DNA from 2 places in the Alteromonas sp. ABH4_454 genome. Region 2 is predicted to be linked to the other one. Evidence: predicted binding sites of a transcription regulator. Region 2 holds the regulator's gene; the other holds the start of a gene.
What was found. The regulator FNR, encoded in region 2, switches genes on or off when oxygen is low (the NO sensors DNR and NnrR bind a similar motif). The targets are predictions, from matches to a motif close to TTGATCTAGATCAA.

Region 1 (15,789 bases), 1.7 Mb from region 2:
CCGCGTTTGATAACAGCCGCATTGAATTACACATTGGTGCAGAGCCTGGCAACAGCTACGCTGGTGAAGTGCTAGAGCGCATGCGTGCAGATGGCGAAATTACCGTAAACGTAGGTAATGGCAATGCATTTTTGCAAAGTAACGGTCTGCCAATGGTGCTAATTGCTGGTGGTACAGGCTTCTCGTATACCTACTCAATTCTGCAAGAGCATCTTCAAAGCGGTGACAAAACGCCACTTACCCTTTATTGGGGTGGAAAACACGCGGCTGATTTGTATTTAGCTGACAAGCTAACTGAACTCGCTGAAGCTAACGATCACTTCACTTTTGTGCCGGTTGTAGAGTTTGCATGTGACGAGTGGAAAGGCAGAACAGGCTGGGTACATCACGCGGTAATGGCAGACCACGCTGACTTTGCGAACGTTCAAGTATATGTTGCCGGCCGCTTCGAAATGGCAAAAGTAGTGCGCGACGATTTTACTCAGCGCGGTTTAAAAGTTGAAAACCTATTCGGCGACGCGTTTGCCTTTATTTAAGCGCTAGCGTAAACCTCATATTGTGAAAGCCGGCGAATGCCGGTTTTTTCATTCTTTGTTACAGATCGTTTTTTATACTCCGCGCCTTACTCCGCTTTTCAATCGCAATGACTTGCGATGACCAACCATTAAACAGGTTTACTCCAATTGTAGACAAGCCACGTATTGGTTATGGTGAAAAGATAAACACTGGAGAGAACAATGATAAAAAACCTATCCGCACTCGCTAACTTAAGCGCAAAAATAAGTAAAAACACCCTGCTGACATCTGCTGTATTATTGAGCGGCACCGTTTCTTTCGCTGCTCACGCACAAAGCGAACAGCAGCAAGCACTTTACGATATTGCTAAAAATGTCTCTGCCGAAAACATTGAAAAAGACATTACCAAGTTGGTGAACTTTGGTACACGCCATACTCTCTCTGAAACCGAGTCTGATACCCGTGGTATAGGCGCTGCGCGTCGCTGGATTAAATCTGAATTTGATAGAATTTCAACTGAGTGCGGTGGTTGCTTAGAAGTGTACTACCAATCAGAAGTGATTAGTGGTGAGAAACGTATTCCAGACCCAGTGGAAGTGGTTAGCGTAATTGCGATTCAGCGTGGTAGTACTGATCCGGACCGCTATGTGATTATGTCTGGCGACATTGACTCACGAGTATCTGATGTCATGGATTTCACGTCTGACTCACCGGGTGCAAACGACAACGCCTCGGGTGTTGCCGGAACTCTTGAAGCGGCACGAGTATTATCAAAGTACAAGTTTAACGGCAGTATCGTGTATGCTGCACTATCTGGCGAAGAGCAAGGGCTTTTCGGCGGGCGTATTATGGCAAACCAGGCCAAAAAAGACGGCTGGAGAATTAAAGCCGTGCTCAATAATGACATGATAGGCAACATCGAAGGGGTTAACGGTGTGATTAATAACACCACCGCTCGCTTGTTTGCCGAAGGTACACGCGTAACCGAAACGGAAAAAGAAGCGCGAATGCGCCGTTTCACCGGGGGTGAAGTTGACTCACCAAGCCGGAACCTTGCCCGCTATATTGATAAAATCGCGGATAAATACATAGAGAATTTAGACACTATGGTGATTTATCGTTTGGACCGCTTTGGTCGTGGTGGCCACCATCGCCCATTTAACGACTTGGGCTACCCGGGTATTCGTATTATGGAAACTAACGAAAACTACACCCGCCAGCACCAAGACCTTCGCGTAGAAGACGGTATTGCCTATGGTGATACCTTAGATGGCGTTAACTTTGACTACGCCGCTAAGCTTACCGGTTTAAACGCTGTTTCTCTTGCAGCAATGGCGTGGGCGCCTAACCCACCTGCAAACGTAGAAATTGCCGGCGCCGTTCAGCCCTCAACCTTTTTGAAGTGGGATGCACTAGACGCTGAAGAGAACCCTCAGCTTAAAGGGTACAAAGTATATTGGCGTCATACTGATGCACCGCAATGGGAATACAGTAAATTTGTGGGCAATGTGACCGAAGCCATGCTTGAGAACGTTGTTATCGACAACTACTTTTTTGGCGTTGCCAGCGTGAACAAAGACGGTGTTGAAAGCGTTGTGGTTTATCCAGGTCCTGCGGGAAGCTTCGGCGAATAAACGTTTAAATTGAGAGTTTATATTACGCGTACTTACACGCATTCAATTACGCCCTCAATTACGCACCCAATCAAATTCGTGGCGTTAAGTGGGTAATGGAAACTGGCTTATCGTCACGAATGACTTTTCTCAACAAAAGCCTGCCTAGACGTTAGCATGACACACGATTAATTGATGCCGCTTACATTTTGTTAATTTAAACCGATACGGGTTTATTGGAATTAAGTCACTAACTACATTACAGTGTAATAAATGCATGACGGCAGTTCGGAGTTCACTTTTGGTAAGATTCAGCGCATTTTCGCTCTCTTTTTTCGCTCGACGCCTTTCCCTGTTAGGTATAAGCCTAGCCCTTTGTTTAGTCAACATTTCGCCTTTGCAAGCCGCCACAACGACTTTGGGGGCCGCTACCTTTGAAACTTATATAAGCGATGATGGTGAGCCTGCTCGAATTAATGCTTTGCTTGAAAAAATATTTCAGAAAGCCGATTTAAATATTCAACTTCAGGTTATGCGACAAGCTTTTTTAGGCAGCTCTGTTCTGACAGGGAAACTAGACGGCGAATTCGCCTATATGAATTTAGGCGAAAATAGCGGCAACTATATACTCTCCGATATCTACTTACCTGTTTACCTTTACGCGGTGAGTAAGGAGGCAGAGGTAGAAGACGTAAAACTTTTCCCTCACTTAAAAGGCAATCGCGTTGCCATAGAAAATCGCTTTGCCAATACCCCCTCATTCAGACTACTTAAAAATGTAAAGTGGTCGCGTAATCCCACAACTTTTGATGCCTTTCGACAACTTGCCGATGATAGAGCACCTTACTTAATTACCACTCAGCTTCTCGCACAAGAACTAAATATACTGCTTGCCAACGATAACGAAGAGACTCTGCACTTCTCAGCAAAACCTCTAATAAAAACAGGGTTTCAAATAGCTATTAGTAAAAATGTTACCAGTGCTGAAAGCATTATTGCGAAATTTAACCAAGCCCTATCGGCGTTACAAGATAGCGGTGAACTTAATCAGCCTCTTGCATTAGCATGGCTAACGAAAGATGTGAATGGAGATGGCGTAGCCGACTATATTGGGCATAGCAGCATAACTACCGCCTCTGACTTACTCAATACGGCCTATTCCCTTGACGGGAAACCGACTTCTGAAAATAGCGTGTTTTATATTAACGGTGAAGGGTATGCATCGTTAGAAGATGCTCGCGCTGCGCTTCCCTCTAAAGAAAATGCATTACCTCGCGATTCACTACTAGATAAAACCACCTACCAGCTACTGCTTCGCCGCTGGTAGATAAATTTTGAAAGCCTAACAGATGCTAACTCGCTGTTGGGCATCAACGGAGCCTGATTTAAGACTCTGTATTCAGGTTGTAGTCAATACAATGCCACGCAGTATGCACTTATCCGCGCGCTGAAGGCTGACTAGACTTACAGGCGCGGTTTTCAGCTATTAGAGTGACGTTTCTGGCATATACATTTCCAAAATAGTCAGCAACTCTTCTCCGTCAACGGGTTTAGATACGTAATTATTGAAGCCGGCTTTAAGGGCTTTAACGCGGTCTGATGTATAGGCGTATGCAGTAAGTGCCACAGCGTTGAGCTTCGCAATCTCGGGGATTTCGCTGGCTCTTATTTTTAACACTAGACCTAACCCATCCATTTCCGGCATGCCAATATCCGACAGTAATAGATCGAAAGCTTCGGGCATATCGTTTAGCTCTTTCCATGCGAGCAGCCCGTTTTTAACTACGTTGACGCGGGCACCGTTAGACTCTAAAAATAACTTTATAAAGTCACGGGCGTCTTGCTCGTCTTCTGCTACCAAGATTCGTAAACCGCTTAAACGCAAAGACTCGGTTAAATCACTGATTTCGCTATTCTTGGTTTCGATAATGTCATCGTGCAAGCTAAGAGGAGCAATAGGCAAAGATACAAAGAAAGTAGTCCCGGAATTTGGTCCATCACTTTCGGCGCGAATTTCCCCGCCGTGCATTTCAACTAAGCTCTTTACAATGGATAAACCCAGCCCCAAGCCGAGTTTGTTATGAGAATCTTTACCTTGGTAAAAGCGCTCAAAAACCCGGGCTATCTGATCTTGGGTCATTCCTTTACCGTTGTCTTTTACACGGAACAAATAGTTAGAGTGTTCTCTTCGGCCCCGCACATGCACGGTTCCGCCTTTTGCTGTAAATTTAAGAGCGTTACTGAGCAGATTGTTTATCACCTGCTTAATACGCAAATTATCACCCAGAATTTGGGTATGTTCGTCTTCGCAATTGATTGAAAGTTGAATATTTTTACTGGCAAAGCCCGCTTCAAATGATTTAGCCACCTCAGAAATAGATGAAGCAATATTAAGTGAATGCGTGCTGAGCTTCATGGTGCCGGAGATAATGCGCGACAAATCTAAAATGTCATTTATTAAGGCGGCCTGTGTAGACGCAGCGCGTTTGATAACGCCTAATGCGTCGGACATTCTATCGACATTCGTCACATCCATCAGGGCTAAATCGGTCCAACCTACAATTGAATTAAGGGGTGAACGAAGTTCATGGGAAATACTCGCTAAAAACTGATCTTTAGCTTTATCTAACTCTTCTAATTTACTAATTTGCTTATCGAGCGAAGCTTTCAGGCTTAGCGCGTAAGGTATAAATAGATGATCAAAACCTTCTATTATAAGCTGATCATCCTCACTCCACTCAATCGACTCATCAGCAACACTTTGTAAGTACATATCAAAGGAATTACGAGGCGTTAGTACCTTACCAATATCTTTGTTTGCGGCTTCGCGGCCCGCCCATCGTATGGTTTTGTCTTTTTGCTCTCTAAACCAAACCGTGTAGTAACCAAGCTTGGCAGATACACAGGATATATACATGCCGCGAATGCCATTGAGGTCACATTGCTCCGACACTTCTTCCGCCAGCTTGCTAATAGCAATTGACTCTTCAGAATTTGGAATGACGAATTTGTCGAGAAGGCGAGTTAATGTTTGTTCAGAGGGCGTTTTACCTACTAAATATTTATCTACAGGGGTAATAACCGCCATACCACATGCATTGGCAACATCCAAAAGGCCTTTTTCTTTTTGGGTTATCGCCTCAAGCGGGTTAGCAAAGCCAGTAAGCTGATGAATAATAGTGTTTAGCTTACGTTGGCGAATTTGAAACTGTTCTTTCTTTTCATGCAAGGCTTTAGTGTGTAGCTGCCACGCATAGAGATGACCGAGGGATTCGCATACCAAACGCTTTTTTTGGTCGATATATTTAGGCTCGTTATTGTGACAAGCAAGTAACCCCCAAAGTTTACCTTCAAACACAAGGGACACTGAAAACGATGAACGTATACCCATGTTTTTAAGATAAGTAATATGAACCGGCGACACTGAACGAACCATAGACATGGATAAATCCAGTGGCGGTCGCTCTGCTTCTTGCACTGTTGGCTTTAAAGCAATAGGGTTTTGTTCTACGTCAAATACGCAACGTACGCGATTTTTTAAGTACAGAGCTCGGGCTTGGCTAGGAATATCAGATGCCGGAAATTTCAAACCTTTGAAAGAGCGTGAAGCTGGTAATTTTGCTTCGCCAATTACTTCTCCGCTATAGGTTTTATCGAACTGATAAACCATCACCGAATCAAACCCTATGTAGCGCTTAAATACGCCCGCAATGGCGTCTGCAACATCACCGATAGACTCGCACCCATCCACATCAGGAAGCAATGTGCGAATATCTACGTCCATCGGTACCCATTGTTGGGCAGCTTCATAGCTAAGCTGCGGGGTAGGCTCTAATTCAATAACAAGTAAACCGTTTGAATCGAACGCGACACCGCTACCCTCTTTTTCCCAGTTGTCTAAATGAAGCGCGTTGTCGGCAAATTTCCATTGATACGCTCGGCGCGTGTCTCCGCCTTTTACGCTTTGATAAATACTTTGAAAAGTGGGGGCATCATCAGAAGGGGTATCGATGAGTTCAGTAATAAGGGTTTCACCCGCAGTGATACTGACTTTAAATAGTTCATTGATGTTTTCACTGAACACCTGAATTTTTTTAGTTTCAGGGTCTACCGCTATAACGTAACCAAAGCTTTGAACACTTTCGATTAGGTGAATAGCTTCATCTTCGCAGTTCTGAAGCGTCTTTATCTTTTTATCTGTAACGTGTTGCATTGCCTTGGCCGAGAAATTTTGAAAGCTAACTTTCATGAGGGTTTTAATTACACAACCACGATAACAACTTATTGCAACCAAAGCATGCAATATCGTTGAAACTTTCCTAATTAACTTTTATTAAATTATCAATAAAATTTAGCTTACAAAGCTTTTTATTGTTGCTTTTTTTGATCTGACGCAATAAACTTTCAGTAATTTCTGAAACTTCTGGAAAATAAGAATGAAAATGACGCCTTTAATTACATCTGCAGTCATGCACTTTGGCGAAATGGGAAGTCGCTGGGGTTTTAATAGAACAGTAGGGCAAATTCTTGCGCTTATTGTATTAAACGAAGAGCCCATTTCGGCACAAGAGGTTGCCGATGCGCTCAATATCTCCAGAGGCAATACCAGTATGGGTTTAAAAGAGCTTCAATCATGGCGCCTAGTAAAACAACATCACGTTCCCGGCGAAAGAAAAGAGTTCTTTATTCCCGCTGGCGATATCTGGACATTAGCAAACAGAGTATTTGAAGAGCGCAGAAAGCGCGAAATAGACCCAACCATGAGCCTGCTTCGGGATTTGCTTCTTGACGCACCTGCTAATGAAAAGGAGGCAAACGCCCAACATAAACTGAACGAAATTCATGATTTACTCGAATCAATTACGGCATGGTCTGAAGAGCTTCAAAATCTTGGACCTGAAAAGCTAAACACGTTGATGAAGTTAGGTTCTGGCGTGGGCCGTATGCTTGAGCTTAAGGACAAGCTGCTTCCGGGGAAAAACAGCGTTAACTAAGGGGGCTCTCTGTGGATGCATTCTTGCTGTCTCGATTACAATTTGCGTTAAATATTAGTTTCCATATTTTATTTCCAACCATCACCATGGCGATGGGCTGGTTTCTATTCTATTTTAAACTGCGTTCTAACATTTCAGGTCACCCTGTGTGGATGCGCATGTATCGTTTTTGGGTACGTGTTTTTGCTCTAAGTTTTGCATTAGGTGTTGTCAGCGGCGTCACCATGTCATTTCAGTTCGGCACTAACTGGCCTGGATTCATGGAAAAAGTGGGTAACGTGGCCGGTCCGCTCTTAGGTTACGAGGTACTGACCGCTTTTTTCTTAGAAGCCACGTTTTTAGGCATCATGCTATTTGGTATACGCCGTGTGCCTAACTGGCTGCATACAGCGTCTACCCTTATTGTTGCCCTTGGCACCACAACCTCTGCATTCTGGATACTAGCGCTTAATAGCTGGATGCAAACCCCACAAGGCTTTGAAGTAGTCGATGGTGTGGTGTATGCCACAAACTGGACAGAAATCATTTTCAACCCATCTTTCCCTTATCGCTTTGCTCATATGATGTTAGCGTCCGGATTGACAGCTAGTTTCTTAATAGCGGGGCTTTCGGCATACCGCATGCTTAAAGGCGACGACAAGCTTGCGCCTAAGCTCGCGCTTAAAACTGCCACCTATACGGCGGCAGTGTTAATTCCGCTGCAAATTTTTGCTGGCGACATGCATGGTTTAAATACCCTTGAACATCAGCCGCAGAAAGTAGCGGCGATGGAAGGGCTTTGGGAAACCACAGAAGGCGCTCCTTTATTGCTTTTTGCAATTCCTGACGAAGAAAACAAAGAGAATCATTTTGAAATTCCTATTCCCTACGGTGCAAGTTTAATTCTGACCCATGAGCTCAAAGGAGAGATAAAAGGGCTTAATGAGTTTGAGGGAGAACATCCGCCTGTTGCCCCTGTTTTTTTCGGCTTCAGAGTCATGGTGGGTATGGGCATGCTAATGCTGGCCGTTTCATGGCTTGGTAGTCTTTACCTTATTCGCAAGAAAGACTTCCCCGTTTGGCTTAAACGCACGTTTGCAGGTATGGCATTTAGCGGTTGGATAGCAACGTTAGCAGGCTGGTACGTTACAGAAATAGGCCGCCAGCCTTATTTAGTGAGTGGTGTATTGAGAACCGCTGATGCTGTTACCCAATTGCCACCGGCCAATATTGCTCTGTCATTCACGCTTTACCTTGTCATTTACACAGTGCTTTTAATCGCATACATGGGAACGCTTATGTTGATGTGCCGAAAAGCAGTGGAAATCGAGGAAATAACGACGGAAGAGCGCGAAGTAGCGAAGGCTAAGATGCAACCCTCTGAACCTGACCCAAGCACGGTATAAGGAGAGCAAACATGTTTGAAAATGTATCAGCAGAAATGCTTGGAAACATCTACGTCGGCTTACTTGGTTTATCTGTATTACTGTACGCTATTTTAGACGGCTATGACTTAGGTGTTGGCGTATTAATACCGCCAAGAAAAGAGGCTTTTCGCGACGATATGATAGCCTCTATTGGGCCTTACTGGGATGCCAATGAAACCTGGCTTGTGCTTGCCGTAGGCTTACTGCTTATCGCTTTTCCTGAAGCACATAGCGAGTTTCTGCAAACTCTGTACTTACCTGCAACTTTCATGTTGTTAGGGCTTATTTTGCGCGGTGTCGCATTTGATTTTCGCGCTAAAGTTGTGCAAGTAAAAAAGCGTAAGTGGGATTTAGTATTTAAATACGGTTCGCTTTTAACTACGCTCGCGCAAGGATACATGTTAGGTATTTACGTGACAGGGCTTCGCACTGATATTTGGGCTCAAGGCTTTGCTCTACTTGCGGCATTTGGAGTAACAGCGGCCTATGCATTTATTGGCTCATGCTGGTTAATACTCAAAGGCGAAGGAGAGCTTCAAGAAAAAGCATATTATTGGGCACGCCGAGGGTTGGTTGTACTGGCTGTGGGAATTACTGCAGTAAGTATCGCTAATTTAACCCTACACGATGATGTGCGAGACTTATGGCTGTCTGCACCTTGGGGCTATGTGCTTTTTGCTATACCCGTAGCATGTTTTGCGCTTTTAGCATTGTGTGGGGTATTGCTTAAAAAGCTGCCTGACGCTCAAGGTAAAGGCGAATGGCTTCCGTTCTTTATAGCCTTGCTTGTATTTTTACTTTGCTTTACCGCATTTGGCATTAGTTACTACCCGTTTATTATACCTGGGCAGATGACGGTGATGGATGCGCTCAGTGACGCTAACTCCCTGCGCTTCTTGCTAGTCGGTGTAGTTATTGTTGTGCCAATCATTCTGGCTTATACGGCCATGGTGTATAAGATTTTCTCCGGTAAATCAGAGAAGCTTTCTTACTACTAGTATTTATTATTGGGATCCCAGCAGATCCTAATTACTCAAAACAATAGTGAACATCACTGATAGTCAGTGGTGTTCACTTTCTATTCAGCGCTATAATTGGCGCTTATACGTTGTGAGTTTATTCTGTTTCCAACTACTTTCTGGCCTGTGGCGTTTTCGGCGACGACTATAACCTGCTCGGAAACTCGATCTGAAAACCTGCGATCAAAATATGATCCTTTCCCTCGAACAATGTATACCAATGAATAGAGGATGCTCAGTTCTACTGAGTCTATCCTTATTATGTGAACGAGATATATAAATTGTTTAATGACAATTATTTTGTTGACATCAAACTGTAATATTACTATATTTTATTTGGGGCAATTTTTACTAGAAGGAGCCAATACTATGGAAAATGTATTCCATTCGTTCTCACGGTTCTTCAAACGCGCGCACCCCTATACAGTCGCTCATTACATCGGCCGTAAAAATGCGCAGCGTATCTTAGGATGTAAAATTAAAAAGAAATCCAAGATATTTGCCGACCAGCACGTTGAAGACCAAAATCATTAATTTATATGGGGCCCGTCAAACCGGCCCCATTTTTTTGGCGTATTAAATGTGGTTTAAAGGGACTGAGGTTGTGTACTTAATCTGTTCCATGGCAAAGCTAGAGGTAACGTCTGAAAACTCTATACCGTTAACCAATCGTTTATAAAAGTGGTCGAAGCAATCCATATCGGTGACGAGGACTTTCAGCAAGTAATCGTACTCCCCTGACATACGATAACATTCAACAACTTCATCAAATGACGCGGCGTGCTTGGCGAAACTTGCTAGCCATTTTCCATCGTGCCTTCCTGCTTTCACTTGAACGAAAACCGTCATTGCAAGGCCTAGCTGCTTTGCTTGCAACAGCGCCACTCGTTTAGAAATTATGCCCTTCTCTTCTAGCTTTTGAATGCGTCGCCAGCAGGGAGTGACCGTTAGCCCGACTTGCTCGGCGATTTCTGCAACAGGCGTATCAGCATTATTCTGAAGCATGGCCAAAATGGCTTTATCTATTGCGTCTATAACGCTCATTTTTTCATTAGCCATAGCAAAACCTAGCCCTTCTCCCCAACACTTTCAGTTGTATATTTGTTTTGTTACTCATACTTTAATTAAAGCCACCAAGGCTTTGAAAAATCGACGTTTTCAGTGGCAATTTCATACTGATAGGGAGGTTTAAATAAATCCCAAAACGCTTCGCGTAGGTCTTCATCCACTATGTCAAGCTTACCCGCATCACGATAGCGAGAGAGGAGTTTGTTGTAACCATCGATAGGCATTTGCGGGTTAGACTGTCGAAAAACAACACGACCACCAAACTCTTCGAACATGGTTTTTTCAGCTTGGAATTGCATTACCTGCTTAACCGCTATTTCTTCGATAGGTTTAGATGAAGTTTCGCTAGATACCTGACTCTTAAACTTATCGATAAACTTATTTACTAGCGCTTGATCAAGAGCAATACCTCTTTCCTTAGCGTAATCCTCTAACACTAGTTCGAAAATCTTGTTAGACGCGTTTACACGTGTGACATATTCGAGCACTTCGGCGTAGGAATCTTTCGCCTGGTCCTTCATGCTTTGACGCTTTTCTTCACTGGGCATTACGTCTACTGCTCGAATTTCGGTACTGAGCACTGTTGCCAAAACATTCTCGCCAACGACTAGTCCATCTGCTTGGGCAGCATAAGTAGAGTTTGAACAAAGAAGAAGTAGTAAAGCAGCCAGTGTGGTCCGAATAATTGATGTGATGCGCATAAAGCACTCCCTGAAAGCGTGTTCATCGTTATATCGAGTAAAGCATTAAACACCATGACTACGCAATACTGTGGCGTACTGATATTAGGAATATACTGCGAGCATCAAAATTATTGGGGTGAACGAGTGCTTATGTGATCTGGTGCGGTGTAAACAAGAAACGGTAACGATAGTTACGCTGAAGACTGGCAATTGAAGAAAAGCGCTATTCGTTAAAAGTGAGTTATACCAAAAGCGTTATAGACTAAAAATGTTATGCACTAAAACCCTAGTCAAGCATTTAGCGTGAGCGTGGGAAATGCAGACAATAGAAAGAAAAACGGCGGTCAAATGACCGCCGTTTTTGAATTCTTAGATAGCTTGCACGTTAGCAGTCTTGAAGACCTTTTTGACCTTCTTCAACTTCAAATTCTACTCGCTGACCTTCTGGAAGCGTTTTGTAACCGTCAGAGATGATCGCACGGAAATGAACGAAAACGTCCTTGCCGCCGTTATCTTGAGTTAGGAAACCGTAACCTTTATCAGCGTTGAACCACTTAACTGTGCCTGTAACTTTAGACATGTCGTATAGACCTCAAATATCGTATTAAATTGCGCATAAGCGCGTGTAACAAAGTTCTTTAGAGTCTTTAAATTGGCGGAGTATTGGGTCTTACTTACGAATGGACAAACAACTTACAACAAATTACCGGGTAACTCGAGTGGTTTAACATATAGCAAATAATACAAAATCGCGTCTATTTAAAGACTTTGGCTTAGAGCCGTATCCACTATAACACTCTTCGGGACGATTACTATACAAATTAATTAATTAACTACGGATTTCATAAATATTTCACCGCAGCGTAACAAAAATCACAGCCCTTTTCGCCACGCTAAATACCAACAAATTGCGCCGATTACTCCCGTACTTGCAGGGAAATACCAAGATAAGTCATAAATTGGCAATATTGCTGACATCAGTACAAAGGTTGCACCTACTAGGCTTAAGTGAGTGGTCTGAGTTGTTTTCTTCTGCTCTTGAATCAGTGCCAAATGTGCCCTCTGCTGTTGCAATGGCAAGCGCTTCATTTGCTGTAAACTGTCGTAAAGCAGGTCTGGCATTTCAGGGAGTTTTTCAGACCAGAAAGGCAAGTTGTCTTTTACTTTCCCCATCATAGCCGTAAAACCAATTTGTTCCTTCATCCAGTTTTCGAGGAACGGCTTGGCGGTTTTCCATAAATCGAGCTGGGGGTAAAGCTGACGACCTAAACCTTCGATATACAGCAAGGTTTTTTGCAGTAACACCAATTGCGGCTGTACCACCATATTGAAACGTCGTGCCGTGTTAAATAGCTGTAGCAGTACGTTACCAAAGGATATTTCTGCCAAAGGCTTTTGAAATATCGGTTCGCATACTGTGCGAATGGCCATTTCGAACTCATCAATGTTGGTATCTTGCGGCACCCAACCTGAGTCGGCGTGAAGTTGCGCCACTTTGCGATAGTCGCGGTTGAAAAAGGCGATAAAGTTTTCGGCCAAATAGCGCTTATCTTCGCGATTAAGCGTACCAACAATGCCAAAATCGATGGCGATGTATTTGGGGTTTTCAGGATGTTCCGTAGATACAAAAATGTTGCCCGGATGCATATCAGCATGGAAAAAGCTATCCCGGAATACTTGGGTAAAGAAAACTTCAACCCCGCGCTCTGCTAACTTTTTCATGTTGGTGTTTTGGGTTAACAAAGCATCGATATTGGAAATAGGTAAGCCGTAAATACGCTCCATAACCAATACATTACTGCGACAGTAGTCGCTGTAAATCTTAGGTACGTATAAGGCGTCTGAGCCCTCAAAATTACGTCCTAGCTGGATACCGTTAGCTGACTCACGGAGCAGATCAAGCTCATCTACAATGGTTTTGCGGTATTCCACTACCACTTCTACAGGGCGTAAACGCTTGCCGTCTGGCAACCAACGCTGTAGGACATTTGCTAGGCTAAATAAAAGCTCCATATCCGCCACTATGGTATCGCGAATATCCGGCCTTAATACCTTTACTACAACATCTTCGTTATTGTGCTTTAACTTTGCTGCGTGAACTTGCGCAATAGAGGCCGACGCGAGTGGCGCGGTTTCAAATTCGCTAAACAACTCGTTCAGATCAGATAGCCCTAGTGCCCGCCTGATGATGTCTTGCGCTACGTCTGACGAGAAAGGTGGTACCTTGTCTTGTAAGCGGGCCAGCTCATTAGCAATAGCTGGGGGAAGCAGGTCGCGGCGTGTAGAAAGCATTTGACCAAACTTGATAAAGACTGGACCAAGATTTTGCAATGCAAGAGTAATGCGCTCGCCAGGAGATTTCCCTTTATGCTTATTGCGCACCCAAAAAATGGCATGGCGCATAATTCGCGCGTACCAGGGTAACCATTTTGCTGGAATAAGTTCATCTAAGCCGTGTTCCAACAATACCTTGTTAATTCGGTATAACCTAACAATACGCATTTATGAGCCTGTTTCTCTCAATTTTACTTAAGTTTTTCTTCTAACCGGCGCAGTCGCGCATCGGCACTTTCTGCCCTGTCGCGAAGCGCATTCACTTCATCACTAAAGTGCATTACCGCAAGCTTATGTGCAGCCAGCTGTTTTTCTTCTACCACGGCATTGCCAAAGACCTTCGCCATAGACGCTAGAGCCGTCATCGATTTCTCATGCACTGTTTTTACCGTTTTAATGGTTTGATGAGCGATAACGTCATTGGTCTTTTGAGCAATCAACTCTTCAACGTCGATGTCGAGCTGCTGAAACAAAGCGCTGACTTGCTGGGCAACGTTCAGCTCCCCTTCTAAAAAGAGTGCTTTTTGTTGAATAAGGCGGGTCAGCTGGCTAGTTTCTTTTAACTCAGGCAAGGTCTGTAGCGACGTTTTAATACAACAGTCTTTCGGCCCAAGGGACGCGACGGCGTCTTCAAACGAGCCTTGCTCGCTGAGTACGTCCACTCGGTCAGAAAAAGACAAGGTGATACCGTAAGGCAGCGGCGAAATAAACGCGGTAAGTCTCGCGCCGTTAAGGACTTTTAATCTTTTCTCGCTGTCTTCATCTAAAGACAGCAGTTTGTTTAGAGCCGATTCAACCGTAGCGGTAACAAGCGCTGAAGTAGGCATTAAAACTTGTAGCCTCTATGCAGAGCCACAATACCGCCGGTTAGATTCTGGTAATCACATTGTTCAAAGCCAGCCTGTTCAAACATGCCTTTTAATGTTTCTTGATCAGGGTGCATGCGAATACTTTCAGCAAGATATTGGTAGCTTTCTGCATCATTCGCCACCAGCTGCCCCATTTTCGGCAAGATGTGAAAAGAATACATGTCGTAAAGCTTACTTAGCTGCTCTGACGTAGGCTTAGAAAACTCTAAAACCAGTAAGCGACCACCGGGTTTTAACACACGAAAAATAGAATTCAGTGCATTTTGCTTTTCCGTCACGTTTCGAAGACCAAATGCCATGGTCACCACATCGAAATGGTTGTCAGGAAACGGCAGCGCTTCTGCGTCGGCTTGTACATAATCAATATTGCTAACCAAACCGCGATCGCGCAATTTATCACGCCCCACCTTAAGCATAGACAAGTTAATATCAGCTAACGTGACGCGGCCTGTAGGGCCCACCAAACGCGAAAACTTAGCTGTTAAATCGCCAGTACCACCCGCAATATCCAGTACTTTATTACCCGCGCGCACACCGCTGCAGTCAATGGTAAATCGCTTCCATAAACGATGTACTCCCATTGACATAAAGTCGTTCATTACGTCGTACTTCGCAGCAACAGAGTCAAAAACATTAGCAACCAAAGAGGCTTTCTGCCCTTTATCTACCTGCTTAAAACCGAAGTGTGTCGTATGCTCGTTAGCATTGTCGATTGCAGAGTCTGCTTGCGTAGCGGGAGTTTGATTGTCGCTCATGACAGTCCTGTAATTTGAATATTGTTATTAATGCCGAAGTGTATAGGATTGTGTGCTGAAGCAAAAGCTTTATGCCTGTCTGCCTCATATTGAAAGCCAAGTTGCTAGCTTTGCTTCTGCATTAGCCTGCGAGATGCACGCCTGCTTTTAATATACGCAAAGAAGCCCTAAATAGTCCTAATCCGTATTACGCTGTAAGATTATTCGTGCCCCAGCTAAAAGCTACAATAGCGCTGACTTCTTGTAGCGAGCGACCGCTTTCTTTATGCCAATGTGCAAATGCTGAATTTGCTGCTGACAGCGACTTTTTCGATGTTAATCCGCCATCTATAATGTCGTTTTTGCGCAAATAATCTTCAACGTCACGAGAGAACAAGAACGTATCAATACCCAATGCGCGGAGCATGTACGGGCCCGTATTGCCACCTAATCGCGCGCCGCGCTTTTTCAAAAACGTCCATAGTTCGGTGATGTTGTCTTTATCAAAGCTGGCGACAAACTTGCCAAAGCTACCGTGCTCCATAGCCACGTC
Region 2 (15,789 bases):
GGTAAGCCCCATTTACAGCATAAGCTCGCGTTTGCAGAGTCGCAGGTTAAAGATAACATCTAAAAAGTGTCACTTTTATTTGCGAAAGTATTGTTTTACATCCACTATTTTATATTAATGAAAAACGGAGAAAGCGAATGGCATCAGTTACTTTTCAAGGCAAAACAGTTACAACTAAGGGCCAGCTACCAGAAGTAGGTACAGCGGCACCAGACTTTACCTTAGTAAAGGCGGATTTGGGCGAAGTAACGCTGTCAGAACTTGCAGGTAAAAACGTTGTATTGAATATCTTTCCTTCAATCGACACAGGCACTTGCGCAATGTCAGTGCGTAAATTTAACGAAGAAGCTGCTAAATTAGATAATACAACTGTTATTTGTGTGTCAGCCGACCTGCCGTTTGCTGCGGGCCGTTTCTGTGGCGCAGAAGGCATTGAAAATGTACTTACAGGTTCTACCTTCCGTTCAACCTTCGGCGATGATTACGGTGTAACCTTCGAATCAGCACCGCTAACAGGTTTACTGTCGCGCTCGGTTGTTGTTATCGATACTGAAGGTAAAGTGGTTTATACAGAGCAAGTAGCAGAAACTACAGAAGAACCAAATTACGAGTCTGCTATTGCTGCATTAAGCTAAGAAAGCCGCTTAGTCACTAAGTGAAATAGTACATAGTTAATGTGAATCAATACCAACCGATTCGTTTTTATCGCGGTATTACAAGGCGCTCACTCATGTGAGCGCTTTCCAGGAGGATGTAATGGCATCAGTATTGCTGTCAGTCGGCGAGTTAGCCAATGCAATGCAACAAAAACCGGTTACGCTTGTAAGAGCGTTGATGGATGATCCTGTGTCAAAAACGCCGGATACACGAACGGCAATGGTATTGCCTGCATCAGTGGATTTTGATCTAGATAGCGAAGGCAGCGACCACACTACAGGTTTACCTCACAGTATGCCCTCAGCTGATGACCTTGCTATTTATCTTGGCAATCAGGGTATTACAGCAAATACACCCATAGCGGTTTACGACACTCGAGGTATGTATTCTGCGCCTAGGGTATGGTGGATGCTAAAGGCTCTAGGGCATAAAGATGTATATATATTAAATGGTGGCCAACCTGCGTGGGAGGGGGCTGGGCTTCCCATTTCAGAACAGCAGCAATATGGAAAATTAACCTACCAAGCAACGCCTCGACCTGGGTGGTTTGCAAACTCTAGCGCAGTGCTTCAAGCTATAAATACCGAAGCGCAACTGCTTGATGCGAGAAGTAGTCCGCGATTTAACGGCGAAGTTTCAGAGCCCCGTGAAGGCGTGCGCTCAGGGCATATGCCAGGCGCGTTCAATGTTCCTTTCGATACACTAGTAAAAGACGGCCATTTCTTACCTGTAGATGAGCTAAATGCTGTTTTTGCACAAGCAAAAATCGATTTGCGTAAACCTATTATCTGCACCTGCGGTTCAGGCGTTACCGCTTGTATCATTGGTGTTGCAGTCTCTTATGTGTGGTGCTACGCAAGTTTCGGTATATGATGGGTCATGGTCTGAGTGGGGCGCTAATACGCAGTATCCTGTAGTCAAAAGCGTGTAAAAGCATAAAAGCCGTGAAATACTGAAATCATTAATGTGCGATGTATGCTTAAGCACGATAGTATCGCGAACCACAAAATAAACTGAATAACTCGCTTTATAGCAACAGAGTAAGAACAACCCGATGTCAGCTAATCAATCCTTACCCAATATTGTTATTCTCACCGGTGCCGGCATCTCCGCTGAGTCTGGGTTAAAAACGTTTCGCGATAATGACGGCCTTTGGGAAAATCACAGCGTTGAAGAAGTCGCTACACCCGAAGCGTTCGAGCAAAACCCTAGCTTGGTTTATCGCTTCTATAACGCGCGACGAGCACAGCTTCAACAGAATGATGTTTTGCCCAACGCAGCACATACGGCGCTGGCTAAACTCGAGAAAGCCTTCGGTCAAAAACAAACGTTGGTGACGCAAAACGTTGATGATTTACATGAGCGTGGCGGAAGCGAGTCGGTTTATCATATGCATGGTAAACTTCTGTCTGCGCGCTGTGCTATTAGCCAGCAAACTTTTGATTGGCGTGAGAGTTTTGATCACACCACTAAATGCCCCTGCTGTAAAAGAGTAACCCTTCGACCGGATATCGTGTGGTTTGGTGAAATGCCCATGTATATGGAAGTGATTTACGATGCGCTTTCACAGGCCGATATATTTATAGCTATTGGTACATCGGGTAATGTGTATCCCGCTGCTGGCTTTGTTCAGATTGCTAAAGAAAATGGCGCTCACACAATAGAAGCGAATTTAGAGCCAGGTGTATCCAATGCCTTGTTCGACGAATCACTTACAGGTCCTGCCTCGCGTATAGTTCCGCAGTGGGTTGATGAATTGATTTCAAAATATGCGCTGTAGGAGGCGCAAAACATGCAGTATATGAATGAATTTCTTACCATTGCACTGGTACATCTTGTGGCTGTTGCCAGTCCAGGTCCTGACTTTGCAGTGGTGGTTCGAAACAGCGTGGCTTATGGCAGGCGTATCGCTATATACACTAGTATCGGTATTGGGCTAGCAATCTTATTGCATGTTGCTTACTCGCTAGTAGGGCTAAGTGTTGTAATTGCGACTACGCCCTGGCTATTTACCACTTTTAGCTACGCTGCCGCTGCTTATTTGCTTTACCTTGCATTCGGTGCGCTCAGAAGCGGCCCTGTAAAGCAGGAGCAAGACATAAATACCGAAAAGAAGACATCACAAATCTCGGCAAAACGTGCTGTATGGATGGGGTTTCTGACAAACGGGCTTAATCCAAAAGCAACGCTGTTTTTCCTTTCACTTTTTACCGCCATCATCAGCATTGATACGCCATTTAGCGTAAAGCTTGGTTATGGTATCTATTTAGCGTTTGCCACCGGGCTTTGGTTTTGTTTCCTTTCCTACCTTTTAAGTACTAGTAAAGTTGCCGAGCTTATTGGTAGAAAAGGCTATTGGTTGGATAGGGCGATGGGCGTGCTTTTAGTTGGGTTAGCCGCTAAGTTGGTGTTGGGTTAATTTTTGTTTATTACACAAGCAGGCATTTATTTTTGTGAATTGGTATAATCGCGCCGATTTTTCTAAAAATATAAGAGAGTTGTGTGAAAGACGTAAACCCAGACCGCCTGAACAATACGTTGTCAAAACAGTATCAATTCGATACTAAAGGTCTCTTGCGCCGCGCTGCCGGTTTAACAAAAGCTAATTTTTCATCATTGTTTCAAGGTAGCCTTGTTTTATTCTTGACCTTTGTGGTGCTTGGGGTAATTGCCCAACAGTACATTACCATCAATGATGACGGTAGCTATGTATTCGAGCACCAGTCTATTATCCAGATTGTGGCAATCTGCATTGTGGCGCCGTTACTTACGGGCTTATATATGATGGGTGTTTTTGTAGCGCGAGGCGTAAAAACATCGGTATTTACGGTATTTCAGTTTTTCCCCCTTATATTTCTGGTTGCGTTAACCCAGTTAGTTAGCAGTATTCTTGTGCAGTTAGGCATGATGCTGCTTATCTTACCAGGCGTGTATTTCTATCTAGCGTCGTCTTTTTCTCTTATGTTAGTGGCCGACAGAAAACTAACTCCAATTAGCGCAATTATTCTCTCATGCCGAGTATTCAACGCGTACTGGGCTCAAATTGTCAGTATCTTCGGCGTGTTCTTCTTACTGTTTGTGTCGGTACCGCTGACGTTCGGGTTTTCCCTTATTTGGGTGTTACCTTTTTATTTTAGTATGATGGGGTTGCTCTATCAGGAATTGATTGGCGAGCAAGGAGTAAGCACGGACGCATCTGTAGATGATGTGAATGAGTCGAGCTTCGATGCATAAACGTGAAACCTTTAAAATAGTCCTTATAACGCTTGGCGTCCTGGCGGTTATCGTCATTAATGCCATTATTTTTACCAAGGACGAACCTGATATTTTAGATATACCGCAAACGGTGGTGGCGAAAAAGCCGGTACCTGATTTCTCTATTTATAGTGACGTAAAAGAGAAGAAAGAGGCGTTTTTTAACTATCTACGCCCCGAGGTAGAGAAGCAAAACGCTTACTTACTTACCTTGAGACATTATGTACAAACCTTGTATAGAAAAGCATTAGCCAACGAATCGCTTTCTGAAGACGATATGGCGAGGCTTGAGTGGCTTGAAGAAGAGTATCGGGTAAAGTCTACACAGCCTTTAAAGACCAAACTATTGGCCTTACTGCAGAAAGTTGATGTTCTACCTGAAGAGCTGGTACTAGTTCAGGCTGCGAATGAATCTGCATGGGGAACAAGCCGATTTGCAAGAAAGGGCTACAACTTTTTCGGTCTGTGGTGTTTTTCAAAAGGGTGCGGTTTTGTCCCAAATCGTCGAAATACCGGCGCATCACACGAAGTGGCAAAGTTTGATAGTCTGTCGCGAGCGACGTACACCTATATGCGTAACCTCAATAGGCACGATGCCTACGCTGATTTAAGAGAGATCCGCAGTCGACTTCGAGCTAACCAATTGCCTATTACTGGTGTTGCATTGGCAGAAGGGCTAATGAACTATTCCGAGCGAGGAGCCGCTTATGTTGAAGAGCTTCAAACAATGATCCTATTTAACGAGGAGTTTTTATCCGAATGATACGCGCTGCATTATTTCTTGCTTCATCTCTGTTTGTCGGTTTTGGTAGTACATCCGTAGCTGCTGAAACGATAGATGTAGAGTACAGCCGTTTCTACAGCCATGTTAAAAAGCTAGATAACGAAGATACCCAAGCGCTTCAGTTTGCGTTTGGTTTTGTCCGAGTAGGTGAAGGGCGTTTATGCGAGGTTAACGGTGCATCTATCGTTACCGATAAGAAAACAATGCCACTAGAAGTTACAGATGAAGGACGTTTTACCGTACCCACTGAAAAAGCACTGAAACTGGCTAATGCACTGGTACGTATCGACTTAAACGAACGCGCGAACGTTTGTGATATGTCGGTGCAGCTTGAAACCAAGCCAGAATACCTTAAACAGTATTACAAGAAAGAAGAACTCACTTTTTTGTATGAACAGTATGAAGCCTTTTTCAATGAAATGGGAAGCTTTTTGTCTTTTATGATGCCGTCGGTGAAGGGCTTGATGATTCAGTTCGAAGACAAAAATTTAGATTTCGTTACACCGCAGGGTGTACAAATTAACAATGGTGTTCTGCAGTTAGAGCAAGAGTGGATAAATGAGGCGAAAGGCTTAACGCTGCCACAAGCGCCGCTGCGTGTAACAGCTATGGCGTCAAGTTAATCTACCTTCTGAACAATTAGGTATCAGGTTAGTAACTGATACCTAATTTGCTCTGCAATTCGCGCTATGGTCTCTTCGCCTTTTGCGCAAAGTTCTTCTGCCCTATGGAACTCCATAATACCTACATCAGTCAGCTGAGGTTCAATTAGTATATCTGGCGGGTCGCCAGCTAAACGAGACCGAGTAACACGAGCTTGAAGTATTTCAAGTGAGCTGCTCATTACGCTCATAATTCCTGGCGGGTTGCGCTTATTCACCTTTGCAGGCACTTCAGTGAATTCTTCTTCTACTTTTTCAATAACATCAGAGGCTATGCTTTCTTCGGTATTCACATCTTCAGAAGCATTGACTTGAAGCTGCTCTTCATTTTCGTCTGACGTTTTGTCATCTTTACTGTCTGGCGAAAACCATTGGCGCAATACGTTTTGGCTTTTAGTAAAAAAGTCTTCGGTTTTACGTTGGTTTTCTTCGTGGTCTTGCCTTAACTTTTCCAACCGAAGCGGGCGAAAATCGGCGTTAAGATTAACCGCAATCACAAAATCAGCCCCTAATTGGCGACACAAGTTCACCGGTACAGGGTTCACAACAGCGCCATCCACTAGCCAGCGATCGCCATGAGCAACGGGGGCAAAGAGCGCTGGAATAGCGCATGACGCTTGAATGGTATCGCCAATAGGTCCTGAATTAAATACTACTTCACGTCCGGTATATAGGTCAGTTGCCACAGCCGCAAAAGGTTTAAGCATATCTTCATAGGTAGATTCACAAAACTCGCTAGCAAGTTTGTCGAAAACTTTTTGTCCGCTGGCAATACCGCCACGTCTTAATCCAACACCCATAAGAGCAAGTACCTGCCAGTCGCTAAGTGAACAGGCCCATTCTTTTAAACCTTCTAGCTTACCACTTGCGTAGGCAGCACCAACGTAGGCGCCAATAGAGCAACCAGCAACAACGTCGATTTTAACGCCAAGCTTTTCCAATGCTTCAATTATACCAATGTGTGTCCAGCCCCTTGCGGCACCGGCACCTAACGCCAGTCCAATTTTCATTTACTTTGGTTCCATAATATTTACTACTTCGATAGCATTGTCTTCATCACTGAGATCTGCGCTATTTTCTGTAGCAAAAGAAGGTTCATCAAATCCTATATCACCATCTGCAACGGGGCCATCTTGAGTGACGATAGATTTAAAATCATAAAGATTACTATCTACAAGATGTGAAGGGGCCACGTTTTGAAGCGCACGGAACATTGATTCAATACGACCTGGGAAACGGCGGTTCCAGTCTTGAAGCATTGCTTTTATGTTCTGGCGCTGAAGATTTTCTTGTGAACCACACAGGTTACAAGGAATAATTGGGAACTCAGCGGCTTGAGAATATTTTTCAATGTCTTTTTCGCTGCAGTAGGCCAGTGGACGAATGACAATATGCTCGCCGTTATCGCTAACCAGTTTTGGTGGCATAGATTTCAGCTTGCCACCGTGAAACATATTCAGGAAAAACGTTTCTAGCATGTCGTCACGGTGGTGACCTAATGCAATTTTCGTCGCGCCTAGTTCTTTCGCTGTGCGGTATAAAATACCACGGCGCAAACGAGAGCAAAGCGAACAAGTCGTTTTCCCTTCAGGAATCTTGTCTTTAACAATAGAGTAGGTGTCTTCTTCTACAATCTTGTAATCGACGCCTATGCTGTCTAAATACTCGGGCAAGATATGTTCAGGAAAACCAGGTTGCTTCTGGTCAAGATTTACCGCAATAATATCAAAATGAATAGGCGCAATCTTCTTTAAAAACAATAAAATATCAAGCATGGTATAGCTGTCTTTACCTCCCGATAAACACACCATAACCTTGTCGTTGTTTTCAATCATACCGAAATCGCCAATGGCCTTACCCACGTTGCGACGAAGTCGTTTCTGAAGTTTGTTGAAGTTGTACTTTTGCTTACTTTGCGCGGCGTTTAACGTCGGCGCATCAGCACTGCTTGTGCCTAAACTCATAATTAACTAGCTTGGTTTGTGATAAAGGCGCCATTATACATTAAAGCGCCTTTTCGAGACTATGGCTGTGTTGTTAAATTTATCGAGAAGCGTTAAGTATTGATTTAAGCGTGTATGATCAACTTTCAGCATTAACTGCTAAATGCGCAGTTTTTTTTCATGAAAAACGCCCATCGCCGATTCGCCATTTGTCGCCACCAAGTGACTTGGTATTTAAACGAAATTAAGTCGTTAACTACACGGTTATCGGTGATTCAAACCCATCTGGCTTAATCGCAAGTACGTCACAATTTAGTTCATCAATAACGTGCTCGGCAGTATTGCCAATAAGCGCCGCCGAAATACCAACCCGTCCCACGGTGCCTATTACAACTAACTCGGCATCGAGTGTTTTAGCCACTTGCGGGATAACTTTTTCAGGCAAGCCTTCTTTCACCACACATTTATTTTCTGGAATACCATATTTCAGCGCGTGACTACGCATTTCTTTCATATGATGATTTTTTACCGCATCGTGATACGTATCAGGGTCAAACTCTGGCACTTCAATGGCAATGTTAAGTGGAGTTGTAGGGTAGCTATTCACTAAATTAACGTTACCTTTTAGCAAAGAGGCATAATCGTTAGCGATTATCGTAAGCTTGTCGTTTAGTGCAGCATGCTCATCATCTTCACTGCCTACGTTTACTGCAGCTATAATTTCACCGCCTTCTGGCCAGTCGTGTTCTTTAACGAGCAGTACAGGGCGTGGGCACTTGCGCATTAGATGCCAGTCTGTAGGGGTAAAGATTACTGAGGCAAGGTCGTCATGTTTTTTAGTGGCTTTTACCACCAAGTCGATTTGGTTATTAAGGGCGTAATAAATAATCGACTCATAAGCACGGTTGTTCCACTCAACCACAATATCGGTCTCTGAAAAGCCTTGTTCTTTTAGCTGGGCAGATAACCATTTGGCGTGCTCTTTTGTAACGGCATCGCGCATTGATTCACGTTCGTCGGGGCTAAGCATGGTTGTCATATCGTAAGACAAATCATATACCACCATCATAGCGGTAACCGTGGCGCCGGTTTTTGACGCAAGTTCATAGGCACGGCTTAGGGCAGGCTGGTTGTCGCGTTCCGCGTCCACCACGGCAAGAATTCGTTTACACTCAATCATAACGTCTCCTCAACTACAAAGCTTTGTATGGCTGTCGACATCGATATTGTTTCAAAACAGTTTATATAAACCATTTACATTAACTATAAACGACATTTGGAAAAACGTGAGTTGTTTTGGATCAAGGTGTAAATAATCTGTTGATATATAAAACAGGTAACATTGAATATTACGGGAGTTTTCACGCACGACGGATGGATGTCGTGTTAAACAGTGAGGGAATACAGTGAAATTTTAAAGGTTAAAACTAAAAAGCGCGCATGTAGCGCGCTCAAGATAACAGAAGAATAAATTAACCGTTACAGACTACACTAGGGCCATTTAACGCTTCTAACTTGGAATTTAACCGATCAAAATCCAAAATAGAGATCAATTTACCGTCTACTTTGATAATGTTTTCTTTCTGAAAACGGCTTAATAGACGACTAATGGTTTCTATCGTTAAGCCTAAGTAGTTGCCGATTTCGTTTCGGGTCATAGTTAGATGAAATTCTCTGTGCGAGAAGCCACGCTCTTCAAAGCGCTGAGATAGGTGCGATATAAAATATAGCAAACGCTCCTCAGCAGTACGCTTGTTTAAAAGCATGATCATGTCGTGATCTTGTTTGATTTCTGCGCTCATAAAGCTCATGATCTGATGGCGAAGCTTGGGAAATTGCACAGACATCTCATCTAGTGTGTCATAAGGCAACTCACACACCATGGCGGTTTCTAGCGCAGAAGTGTAGCTTTGATGTTTATTCTCCCGCAGGGCATCGAAACCAATAATATCACCAGGGAAGTGGAAGCCGGTGATTTGCTCTTCACCTTCTTGGTTGGTTACAAATGATTTGAAAGAGCCAGTTCTAACGGCGAAAAGCGAACGAAATTTATCGCCAGTTTGAATGAGCGTATCACCTTTGTGAAGCGGCTTTTTGCGCTCAATTATATCGTCAAGAGACTCGATTTCTGTTTTGTTCAGCGCCACCGGTAAACACAAGTGACTGAAGCTACAGTTTTGACAGTGAATAGAAAATTGGCTTCCTTTGCTCATAATACATGCTCTTTTGAAGATTACCCAATAATGATACACCCATTTTTAAACGATTGCGCCATGAATAAGATAAGCCGCATAAATGGCCATTATTACGGCAATTATTTGTCTAACGTTATTGTTTTGAAAACTGCTAACAATATACTGACTGCCTGCACTTGCTGCGAGTAGCGTTGGCAAAGTACCTAAACCGAAGAAAAACATGATGGCAGCGCCCTGCAATGCATTCCCCGCCGCTAAAGACCAAGTAAGTGTTGAATACACTAATCCACAAGGCAACCAGCCCCAAATAAACCCATAAGGAATAGCACTAAAAGGGGTTTTGAAAGGTAAAAAACGCTTAGATAACGGCTGCAGTTTAGAAAATAAACCTTTGCCTGCGTTTTCTAACACCGTTAACCCTGTCCACCATTTGCCTAAATAACAGGCCAACAACAGCAACATAATACCGCTGAGTAAAGACAGGGCATAATTGGCCAGAGGAATATAGTCTGCTGCAATTTTGCCAAGTGCGCCGGTCAGTGCGCCAGCAATGGTGTAGCTAGCTATGCGCCCCATGTTATAGGCTAGGGCGTAAGGTACTGCTGAAGCACCTTTTGGTGACACCATTCTTAGCGCTGCCACTATACCGCCGCACATGCCCACGCAGTGAACACCGCCCGCTAAGCCGATAAGAAAAGCTGAGAAGTAATTAATCCCCTCCATGCTGCCCTTGGTTTTTCTCTACTTTAGTATTCTGAAGTTGCTTGCGTTGTTCAGCGAGCTTTTTTTCTTCGGGCGGAAGATCATCGTCAAACAGTATGCTGTAACCTTGACGGTCTAAATCTTCAAACTGATTAGTTTTAACCGCCCAGAAGAATATTACGATAGCGACGGCTACTATAATGATGGCGATTGGAATTAAAACGTAAATAATGCTCATACTATTTGCCCAGAAGTCGCGTAGAGTTTGTCACTACTATGATACTGCTTAATGACATGCCAACAACCGCCATCCACGGCGAAAGTAGGCCAGATACGGCGAAAGGTAAGATCAAAACGTTGTAACCTACCGACCAACCAATATTTTGTCTTATTTTTTGCTTCACTTGATGCGCAGTTCGGATGAGTTCTGGCACAGAAAGCAGCTGATCGCCAAGCAAAATCACGTCGGCTGCAGTTTTCGCAACATCTGTAGCATTACCTACCGCTATCGCTACATCAGCACTTGCAAGAACAGGGGCGTCATTAATACCATCGCCCATCATCATAACCTTTGAGCCAGATTGCTGCATAGCTTGAACCGCTTCATATTTATGCTCTGGGGTAAGGCCCCCTTTAGCGGTAGAAATTGGTAAAGGTTTGGTGAGGGAATCAACGTTTTGCTGTGTATCGCCGCTTAGTACAGCGAGGGTATGACTTTTTGCCAATATATCGAGGGTTTCTTGGGTATCGTCACGCAGTGAGTCACGAACTTCAAAAGCAGCCATAATACGGCCTTTGACAGTAAGAAATACGTTAGCCGAGGGATAGCGCTCGATAAACGATTGCTGTGATTCGTGAACACTGAACGCTGCTGAGCCCATGGAGAAAAGCGTGTCATTAATTTCACCGCTAATTCCGCCACCTGGCGTGACCGTGAAATTTGTCACTTTGTGTACGGTGTTGCCGCTTGACGTTTTATCACCGCTAAAGTCCTTATTACCGCTAAAGGCTTTTTTGTCGCTAAAGGCTTTAGCAATAGGGTGTTCAGAGCGAGATTCTAGGGCGCGGGCGATTGATAGCGCGCTTTGGCTGTCTACGCCGTCAGCATACCAGGCGTTTGATATAGTGAACTTACCTTGTGTCAGCGTACCGGTTTTGTCGAGTGCGATAGTGTCAATGCCAGTGATTTGCTCAAGAGCATCGGCACGCTTTAGCAAAATACCTTGTCTGTTTAATTTCGCCATAGCGCAAGTGAGCGCTGATGGCGTGGCTAACCCTAGGGCGCAAGGACAGGTTGCTACCAACACGGAAATGGTGATCCAAAACGCATCATCACTGCCGTTATAAGCCCAAAAGGTGTAAGTTAACGCTGAAATCAATAATACAGCGGTCACAAAGTATCTAGAGAAATTATCGGCTATCTGTGCAGCCTTGGGCTTGCTCGCCATCGCACTTGCTTGAAGCCTTACAATTTGATTTACCAGCGCATTTTTAAGTGTTTGCGTAACCGTAATGGTAAGGCTACCGTCCTGACATACGGTACCGCCATATACAGTGCTGTTATCTGACTTTCGTACTGGGTTAAATTCACCCGTTAGCATAGATTCGTCAACCGCAGCGTTACCCTCTGTAACCAGCCCATCAATGGGGATGGTTTCACCAGGCTTAACCAGCACTACATCGTGTACCTTTAGCTGCTTTGCTAGACATTCAGTAACGCTGCCATCTGGCATTAATTTAGTCGCTGACACAGGAACATACTGCATCATATTGGCAGAGATCTGTGCGGCGCGATGACGACTGCGATGTTCTAAGAATCGGCTGAGTAACAGCAGAAAAATAAACATACAAATGGATTCGAAATACACTTCGCCTTGCTCTAATACGGTAGAACGAATACCGGCAATATAGGTACCGAATATGGCAAGCGTAACAGGTACATCCATATTAACTGTTTTAGCGCTTAGCGCTTTAGCGGCTCCGACATAGAAGGTGCTACCAGAATACAGTACAACCGGGGTAGTGAGTGTAAGGGCGACCCAATAAAAATATTGGCGGGTCTCTAACTCAATGGCGCCAAACCAATCAAAATACAGCCCCGTCATCAGCATCATTACTTGCATGGTCATAATGCCTGCAAGGCCAAGCTTTTTCAGAAAGGTCTTTTGTTCGCGTTTATAACTGGCTTCGTGTTCATCGGGGTGAAATGGCGACCCAATATAACCAATGCGTTTTAGTGTAGAAAGAATTTGGCTAAGTTTAATTTGAAAAGGTGACCAAGTAACTAAAGCGCGACGCTCTTGAACATTTACAGCTACTTGCTTGATGCCTTCAACTTTCGATAATTGCTTTTCGATAAGCCAGCCACAGGCAGCGCATGTAATGCCTTCAAGGGTCAGTTGAATTTGCTTATCTTGCCCTTCTTCAAACACGAACTCTTCCTGAAGGGAAGGGTCGTCGTACACCTTGAGTTTATCTAAGGTTTCCAAAATCCCATCGTCAGACTTTTGCGCAGGTTCTGTTCTAAACTGGTAATAGTCTTCTAAACCATTATTAACAATAGCTTCTGCAACGGCTAAGCAGCCAGGGCAACACATATCCCGTTGTTGCCCCAATATGACAGTAGTGAACTTCCCATCGTCTGCGGCTGCCACAGGAAGCCCACAATGGTAACAATCGTGATTGGCCATTATGGATTGAACTTCATTTTTCCAGAATGGGGTAGATAGACGGTGTTTTGAATTTTCCAGCTATCATCAATAGGTGTTAGCGATATGCGCCATTTACCGTCTAGGTTTTCTTCAATAAAACCGCGATAAATACCGTTGGCATCTCGACTTAGTAAAACGCTGACATCACGCTCTTCAAGCGTTACGTGATAAAAGCTCAATTTAACAGCATTACCTTCTTGAGGAATGCCCGAGTGAAATTGCAGCGCTATGCTGCCATCTTCAATGGTTAAATCGGTAGTAATATTTAAACGGCGGGCGATTGCCTCTTTGTCTAGACGTGCATTAATTGCTTTACCTTCTTTGTAGTAATCGTCTACAACAAGGCTATCTTCAGTAGAAATAGCAAGGTTTAACAACACGCCACCCATGATCAGGGTAATAATAGGAACCGCAATTAAAAACCAGGGCCAGAATTCTTTATACCAGGGTCTATTCATCGAAATCTTTTCTCGTATTTACTTCACTAGCAAGGTCGCTAACAACATATCTATTATTACTCGTGAACAAATGTATTCGAACTGCATAATAACAATAAATATGGTGTAGGTAATTTGCATCGACAGCGCACTAAATTTTCACGTAATGGCACTGTCTATATGGCTGTATTTTCTCATAAAAAAAGCCCCGTAGTAACGAGGCTTTTTAAGATATTTAATGATTTAAATCATTAATCATTTGAAAGGCTGTAAACATACGCTGCAACAACGTGAATTTTGTCATCACCCAAGGTTTTCTTGAATGAAGGCATTACACCATTACGACCGTAAGTAAGCGTTTCTGTTACCGCTCTGTGGCTGCCGCCGTAAAGCCAGATGTTGTCGGTAAGGTTTGGTGCACCAAGTGCTTGGTTACCTTTACCGTCCATACCGTGACAAGCCGCACACGCTGCGAAACGTGCTTTACCTGCTTCTGCAAGCTGAGGGTCCACATCGCGACCGCTTAAACTAAGTACGTAGTTAACCACTTCTTCGATACCGTCTTCACCCATAGCATCTAGCCATGCTGGCATAGCTGCTTTACGACCAAGCGTAAGAGTTTCAACGATTTTCGCACCTGAACCACCGTACAACCAGTCGTTGTCCGTTAGGTTAGGGAAGCCGCCATTTTGACCACGTGCATCAGAACCGTGACACTGAGAGCAATTTTGTAGGAACAAACGCTGACCTACTTTATTTGCTTCTGGGTCTTTAGCCAGTTCTTCAACAGGAACTTTTGCATACGCTTCAAAGATCGGGTCGAACTTCTCGGCAGCAAAATCTAGTTCACGGTCATACTCTACTAGGTAGCCTTGCTCTTTTGCATCAATACGCGCCTGAGCTGACTCTTCTAGTGATTGAATATTTTGGTTGGAGCTCTTCCAACCCCAAATACCTTCGTACGCACCTAGGCCAGGATAAAGCGCTAGGTATATAAAGCCCCAAACGATGGTCATATAGAACATAATTGTCCACCAGCGAGGAAGTTGATTGTTTAACTCCTCAATACCATCAAATTCGTGACCCATTGACTCACCTTCAGCGACGCCAGTCTTGTTAGACAGGCACCAGCGAAGAAGGAAGTAGCAACCAATGATCAACCCTAGGGTTATCACTGAAATCCAAATTGTCCAAAACATACTCATGAGTTCGAGACTCCTGCTAATCTTCTTTTGATTTTTCTTTTTCTTCGTCTGCAAACGGTAAGTTTGCTGCTTCATCGAATTTCTTCTTGTTGCGGCCGCTAAACGCCCACCACACGACGCCGATGAAGCTTACAAAGACGATGACAGTAAAAATGCTGCCTACAATTCCCTGGTCCATATTATTTCAAGTGTGTGCCAAGAGACTGTAGATAAGCAATAAGGGCCTGCATTTCCGTTTTACCCTGTACTGCCGCTTTCGCACCCGCAATATCTTCGTCGGTATACGGAACACCAAATCCACGGAATACTTCCATTTTTTCAGCTGTTAACTCGCCATTAAGCGTGTTTTCCGCAAGCCAAGGGAAACCTGGCATGTTCGACTCTGGTACTACGTTACGAGGATTAAGCAGGTGAACTCGGTGCCATTCGTCGCTGTAACGACCACCAACACGTGCTAGGTCAGGACCAGTACGCTTAGAACCCCAAAGGAAAGGGTGCTCCCATACTGACTCACCGGCAACGCTGTAGTGACCATAACGCTCTGTTTCTGCGCGGAATGGACGAATCATCTGGCTGTGACACCCTACACAACCTTCACGGATGTAGATGTCACGACCTTCAAGTTCAAGCGCTGTATATGGACGTAGGCCTGTTACTGGTTCCATTACTTGCTGTTGAAACATCAACGGCGTAATTTGAACCATGGCACCGAAGCTGATAGCGATAAGGATTAATACCGTTAACAGACCGACGTTTTTTTCAATTAACTCATGTGCGTTTTTCATTATTCGTCTCCTTTACTACGCTGGCTGAGTCGCTGGATCTGCAGCGATACTGCCTTTAGGTGCACGAACGGTTTTCCATGTGTTGTATGCCATAACAAGCATACCTGCTACCACGAAACAACCACCAATGAAACGAACCACATAGAAAGGCTTAGACGCTTCTAATGACTCAACAAAGCTATAGGTTAACGTACCGTCAGCATTTACTGCACGCCACATTAGACCCTGTAGTACACCAGACATCCACATTGCTACGATGTATAGAACAACACCGATAGTTGCGAACCAGAAGTGTACGTTAACTAGCTTAGTGCTATACATAGCGCGCTGACCGAATAGCACTGGAATTAAGTGGTAAATTGAACCAATTGAAACCATTGCAACCCAACCTAGAGCACCAGAATGTACGTGACCAATGGTCCAGTCAGTGTAGTGAGAAAGTGCATTAACGGT

Region 1: a site for FNR is predicted at 6,513-6,526, ahead of ACYX4W_RS01205 (GbsR/MarR family transcriptional regulator). Genes of this name have one in related genera too.

What each region holds. Positions count from the first base shown of each region.
Region 1 is NZ_CM149972.1:270,030-285,818, forward strand. It holds gene fre (NAD(P)H-flavin reductase) at 1-536, shown strand, start outside; gene ACYX4W_RS01190 (M28 family metallopeptidase) at 738-2,150, shown strand; gene ACYX4W_RS01195 (substrate-binding periplasmic protein) at 2,431-3,456, shown strand; gene ACYX4W_RS01200 (ATP-binding protein) at 3,616-6,342, opposite strand; gene ACYX4W_RS01205 (GbsR/MarR family transcriptional regulator) at 6,566-7,123, shown strand; gene ACYX4W_RS01210 (cytochrome ubiquinol oxidase subunit I) at 7,135-8,508, shown strand; gene ACYX4W_RS01215 (cytochrome d ubiquinol oxidase subunit II) at 8,520-9,527, shown strand; gene ACYX4W_RS01220 (hypothetical protein) at 9,918-10,082, shown strand; gene ACYX4W_RS01225 (Lrp/AsnC family transcriptional regulator) at 10,125-10,607, opposite strand; gene ACYX4W_RS01230 (hypothetical protein) at 10,673-11,317, opposite strand; gene cspE (transcription antiterminator/RNA stability regulator CspE) at 11,685-11,879, opposite strand; gene ubiB (ubiquinone biosynthesis regulatory protein kinase UbiB) at 12,173-13,801, opposite strand; gene ACYX4W_RS01245 (ubiquinone biosynthesis accessory factor UbiJ) at 13,825-14,460, opposite strand; gene ubiE (bifunctional demethylmenaquinone methyltransferase/2-methoxy-6-polyprenyl-1,4-benzoquinol methylase UbiE) at 14,460-15,257, opposite strand; gene ACYX4W_RS01255 (DNA-3-methyladenine glycosylase I) at 15,445-15,789, opposite strand, start outside.
Region 2 is NZ_CM149972.1:3,095,167-3,110,955, reverse strand. It holds gene ACYX4W_RS13570 (tRNA-uridine aminocarboxypropyltransferase) at 1-63, shown strand, start outside; gene tpx (thiol peroxidase) at 138-635, shown strand; gene ACYX4W_RS13560 (sulfurtransferase) at 757-1,530, shown strand; gene cobB (Sir2 family NAD+-dependent deacetylase) at 1,712-2,437, shown strand; gene ACYX4W_RS13550 (LysE family translocator) at 2,450-3,076, shown strand; gene ACYX4W_RS13545 (YciC family protein) at 3,160-3,891, shown strand; gene ACYX4W_RS13540 (glucosaminidase domain-containing protein) at 3,884-4,675, shown strand; gene ACYX4W_RS13535 (DUF2987 domain-containing protein) at 4,672-5,319, shown strand; gene ACYX4W_RS13530 (patatin-like phospholipase family protein) at 5,343-6,368, opposite strand; gene ttcA (tRNA 2-thiocytidine(32) synthetase TtcA) at 6,369-7,322, opposite strand; gene uspE (universal stress protein UspE) at 7,558-8,481, opposite strand; gene fnr (fumarate/nitrate reduction transcriptional regulator Fnr) at 8,774-9,514, opposite strand; gene ACYX4W_RS13510 (sulfite exporter TauE/SafE family protein) at 9,560-10,219, opposite strand; gene ccoS (cbb3-type cytochrome oxidase assembly protein CcoS) at 10,206-10,436, opposite strand; gene ACYX4W_RS13500 (heavy metal translocating P-type ATPase) at 10,438-12,888, opposite strand; gene ACYX4W_RS13495 (FixH family protein) at 12,888-13,367, opposite strand; gene ccoP (cytochrome-c oxidase, cbb3-type subunit III) at 13,598-14,551, opposite strand; gene ACYX4W_RS13485 (cbb3-type cytochrome oxidase subunit 3) at 14,568-14,729, opposite strand; gene ccoO (cytochrome-c oxidase, cbb3-type subunit II) at 14,731-15,336, opposite strand; gene ccoN (cytochrome-c oxidase, cbb3-type subunit I) at 15,352-15,789, opposite strand, start outside.